DNA from 2 places in the Pseudoduganella sp. GW821-FHT11H04 genome. Region 2 is predicted to be linked to the other one. Evidence: predicted binding sites of a transcription regulator. Region 2 holds the regulator's gene; the other holds the start of a gene.

Region 1 (2,390 bases), on a different contig from region 2:
GGAAGTCGGCGAAGACTTGTGCAGCCTGGACCACCTGCGCTGCACCAGCTTCTTCCCCCACCAGCGCACTGGCGAGCCGACGCCCGAAGCGGACGGCTTCCGCTGGGCCTCGCGCGAAGAACTCAGCTCGCTGTGCTGGCCGCGCATGGCATCGCGGCTGCTATCGATGGAGTGGTAATCAGGCGCCGCCCGACACCCTGATCGTAGTGGCTGTAACGTAGCGCGCCGCCGGCGACAGCAGCCACACCGCCGCCTCCGCAATTTCATCCGGCTCGCCGACGCGCAGCATTGGAATGCGCGAAGCAACGCGTGCCGGACGTCCCGGATCTCCCGACGTGGTGTGGATGTCGGTCTGCGTCGTGCCCGGCGCCACGCCGCAAACGCGGATGCCTTCCGGCGCCACTTCCTTCCCCAGGCCCATAGTAAAGGTATCGACCGCCGCCTTGCTGGCCGCGTAAGTCACATACTCGTTCGGGCTACCCGCCGTCGCAGCGGTGGAGCTGATATTCACGATCACCCCGCCCTGCCCATGCGCGCGGAACGCCGCCAGCGCACGGCGGCTCGCTTGCATCAGTCCCAGTACATTGGTGCGGAACACCTGCTCTACCACAGCGGGCGTGGTATCGCCAAAAGTCCCAAGCCCGCCCGTGATGCCCGCGTTATTCACCAGGCCCGCCACCGGACCCAGTTCACGTTCAACGGTCGTGAACATGCGCTCGATATCCTCATCGCGCGCCACGTCAGCCTGCACCGCCAAAGCCCGGCCCCCGGCCGCCTCAATCTCCGCCACCACCCGCGCCGCCGCCTCGGCATCACGCACGTAATTCACGGCCACCACCCAACCATCCGCCGCCGCAAGCCGCGCAATGGCAGCGCCGATGCCGCGGCTCGCACCGGTAACGATCAGTATTTTTTTCATAGCCGTATTGTATTTGATCTGTGACAGGCGAGAGCCGGTGTTAAGAGCCGCTGCCATAGCAAGAGCCGGTGCCAAGAGCCGGTGCCAGGTCTGACAAATGGACAGCTAGCGCTCTCAGTTGAGGAATATCAAAGCGCGAATTCCACCGGTTTCGCGTATTGAGACAAATCAAAGGTTCCGTGCCTGTGTCCAAATGACAGACCTGGCACCGGCTTTTTGGCACCGGCTTTTTGGCACCGGCTTTTGGCACCGGCTTTATTATCTCCGCAATCGCGGGCTAGTTTTTCGGTTAAAGGGACATGCAAGCAACACCCCAATTGATCTGCGTCATGGAATCCCGATCCCCGTCGCGCGAGACTGGTGGAATTGATAAGGAGACCGCCATGCAACGCCTCGAATGGAGCGCCCTGCTGGAAACCGGCGTGGCTGAGATGGATGCTTCCCACCGCGCCTTGCTGCAAGCCATCCACTCAACCATCGACGCGGACGATAGTTCGCTGCCCGTCCGCATCAACGAACTGCTCGCCGCGCTGGCCGCCGATTTCGCGGAGGAAGAGGCGCTGATGGACCAGTTGTATTACCCCACCGACCACGAACACCGCGCCGCGCACCGCCGGGCATTAGCGGCGCTGCAGCACGCGTTGCCCGTGGCGCATAGCGACCCGGCTGGGGCGCGCGCACTGCTGGAGCGCTTGCCGCGCTGGTTCCTCGGCCACTTGAGCGCCATGGATTTGCCGCTGGCCGTGGCGGTAGAAAACACCAGCCATCCCCATAGCCAACCGTCCAACGCCAAGCTGCGGCAGCAGCTGGCGCAATTGCTACAGGAGCAACAATCTATCTGATTTGACGATACATTGCATCTAAATATATTGGCTTCCGGAATATGTCACTGAGGCATAAGATGACTCCATCAACTACATTCCTTGAAGGAGCCAGACCATGAATACCGATAACAAATACCTGCCACTCGCCGCCCGCATCCTGATGGCTGCTATCTTTGTCCTGAGCGGTATCAACAAGATCGCCAACCCGACCGGCACCATCGGCTATATCAGCGCCATGGGCCTGCCCTTCCCTGAACTGGGCCTGGCTGCGGCCATTGCCATTGAGGTGATTGGCGGCGCGCTGCTGATGGTCGGCTTTTACACCCGCCCTGTCGCCCTGGCGCTGGCTGCGTTCTCGATCATCACTGGCTTGATCTTCCACAGCGCGATCGGTGACCAGAACCAGATGATCCATCTGATGAAGAATTTCGCCATGGCTGGCGGCTTGCTGCAGATCGCTGCTTTCGGCGCCGGTAGCCTGAGCCTCGATGCTCGCCGTAATCCGAGCGCCCTGCGCACTGCCTGATCACTTGCAGGTATGTGGCGGAACACTTTAGACTGCGGCACCTGAAGGAGATCCGTACTGATGTTTCGCCACATTTTGATTCCAAGCGACGGTTCCGCCGCTTCGCAACTGGCAGTGAACG
Region 2 (2,390 bases):
GGCGGAAAACGGCCTGATGGAGCGCATCGCCTATCCTGCGGCCCAGGCGCACCGTGCCGCCCACGGCAACCTGCTGGAACGCATCTCCCGCGTCCTGCGCCTGCTGCGCGACGACGACGAAACCACCGCCCGCCAGATCATCAGCACGCTACCGGACTGGATCGAAGCCCACATCAACACCATGGACCTGGCGCTGGCGGTTGCAGCATCTCGCCTGGCGTAATAAAGTGATTGACTTAGAGCGCGCTCGAACTTCTAAGATCACCCCATGGAATCCCATCTGAGCATAGAGGAAGTCGCCAAACGCACCGGCCTTACCGCCCACACGCTGCGCTATTACGAGCGTATCGGCCTGATCGCCCCGGTTGGCCGCGCGGCTGGCGGCCAGCGGCGCTATGCGGCCTCCGACCTTGCCTGGATCGAATTCCTGCTGCGTCTGCGAGCCACGCATATGCCAATCGGCAAAATGCAGGCTTTCGCAAAACTACGTGGCGCTGGGGACTCCACGGCCGGCGAACGGCGCCAGATGCTGGAGCAGCATTTGGAGGACGTGCTCGCGGAAATCGAAACGTTGCGGCAATCGGCCGCCACGCTGCAGTGGAAAGTCGAGCATTACCGCTCTTTGGAGCAGTCCCTGGCGTCAGGTTCAACCACTAATGGAGGAATTGCTGATGACCACCAACCCAAACCGTTACGAGCGCGGACTCGAAAAACTGCGTGAGATCGATGGCGAGATCGGAGAACGCGTTGTAGCAAGCCTGGCCGAGATCGCGCCGGATTTTGCCCGCTACCTGATCGAATTCCCGTTCGGCGACATCTATTCCCGCCCCGGCCTCGACCTGAGAAGCCGTGAAATCGCGGTTGTCGCCGCGCTAACGGCAATGGGCAATGCAACGCCCCAGCTCAAAGTCCACATCCAGGCTGCGCTCAACGTCGGCGTGACGCGTGACGAAGTCGTGGAAACCATCATGCAGATGGCCGTCTACGCCGGCTTCCCGGCCGCCCTGAACGGCCTGATGGCCGCCAAAGAAGTCTTCGCGCTGCAATAAAGAAGTTCTTCACGAAATACCGGGAACTATGGGCTCGCTATTCCGTGAAGAACCATAAAAAAGGGGCAGCTGAGCTGCCCCATACACCCCCTACAGGTGAGAAAGCTGGTTCGTGGATCAGGCGACGGCCGCGTATTCTTGCGCCATGCCGCCGGAAGACATGACTTCCAGCTTGTTGCGGTCGATGATGCGCAGGTCGCGGTTATTCAGGACGATCGAGCCATCCTGGCGCAGGCGGGCCAGTTGGCGGCTGACGCTTTCCACGGTCAGGCCGAGGTAGCCGCCGATATCTTCACGCGACATGCGCAGCTGGAAACTGGTCGAGGAGTAGCCACGCTGGGCATAACGGCCCGCGAGGTTGAGCAGGAACATGGCCAGGCGCTGCTCGGCGCGCATATGGCTCAGGAACAGCATTACAGACTGCTCGCGCTGGATTTCGCGGCTCATGGTGCGGTGGAATTGCTGCAGCAGGCCCGGGATCTGCATCACTAATTCTTGCAGGCGGCTGAAAGGGATTTCGCACACTTCGCTATCTTCCAGCGCCACAGCATTGCAGGAATGCTGGCCGTTACCGATCGCTTCCATGCCCAGCAGGTCGCCGGCCATGTGGAAGCCGCCAATCGTCTGTTCGCCGCGCTGATTCACCTGGACGGTCTTGAAGTGGCCAAAACGCACAGCGTACAGGCTGTGGAAGCTGTCGCCGGTCTGGTACAGCGGCTCGTCGCGCCCCACGCGGCGGCGGCGTGCGATGATCTGGTCAAGGCGGGCGACATCGTCTTCGGCCAGGCCTTGCGGCAGGCACAGTCGATTGAAACTGCACAGCGAGCATTTTGCAGCGACTGGTGCGCAGGATTTGGTGGCGTTTGCAGGGGTGATTGGGATGACCGGGCTCATGATGCTGCTCCTTGTTTTCGATGGGAGAAGTATCTCCCTCGGCATCATTTCCCGGTATCAAGCATCCTGTGTAGTTGTTGTAGTGGATCCCCTACAAGGCATCAGATCAGTCCATGCTCCAGAGCGTAGCGCGTCAGCTCAGCATTGCTGGACATGCCCATTTTCTCGAGGATGCGGCTGCGGTAGGTGGTCACCGTGTTCGGGCTTAAATGTAGTTTTTCCCCTATGCGAACCAGCGACTCGCCTTGGGCGATAAGCTTGAAAACTTCCAGCTCACGGTTCGAAAGCTCCTCGTGGTCGCCGCTTGGGCCGCCCCCAACCAGGGTTGCCAATTTTTCAAGCAGAGCCGGGCTGACATGCTTGCCGCCGGATGCCGCCTTGCGCACGGCCTCGATCAGGGTCGAGGTCGGGGCATCCTTGGTCAGGTAGCCGGAGGCGCCTGACTTA

What was found. Region 2 encodes FNR, which switches genes on or off when oxygen is low (the NO sensors DNR and NnrR bind a similar motif). Its sites were predicted from a motif close to TTGATNNNNATCAA; they were not measured.
Region 1: a site for FNR is predicted at 1,078-1,091, ahead of AC1RTP_RS16595 (hemerythrin domain-containing protein). Genes of this name have one in related genera too.

What each region holds. Positions count from the first base shown of each region.
Region 1 is NZ_JBXARE010000007.1:23,540-25,929, forward strand. It holds gene AC1RTP_RS16585 (NUDIX hydrolase) at 1-178, shown strand, start outside; gene AC1RTP_RS16590 (SDR family oxidoreductase) at 179-919, opposite strand; gene AC1RTP_RS16595 (hemerythrin domain-containing protein) at 1,303-1,761, shown strand; gene AC1RTP_RS16600 (DoxX family protein) at 1,859-2,269, shown strand; gene AC1RTP_RS16605 (universal stress protein) at 2,330-2,390, shown strand, end outside.
Region 2 is NZ_JBXARE010000019.1:82,849-85,238, forward strand. It holds gene AC1RTP_RS26250 (bacteriohemerythrin) at 1-223, shown strand, start outside; gene AC1RTP_RS26255 (MerR family transcriptional regulator) at 269-721, shown strand; gene AC1RTP_RS26260 (carboxymuconolactone decarboxylase family protein) at 672-1,049, shown strand; gene fnr (fumarate/nitrate reduction transcriptional regulator Fnr) at 1,167-1,943, opposite strand; gene AC1RTP_RS26270 (response regulator transcription factor) at 2,045-2,390, opposite strand, start outside.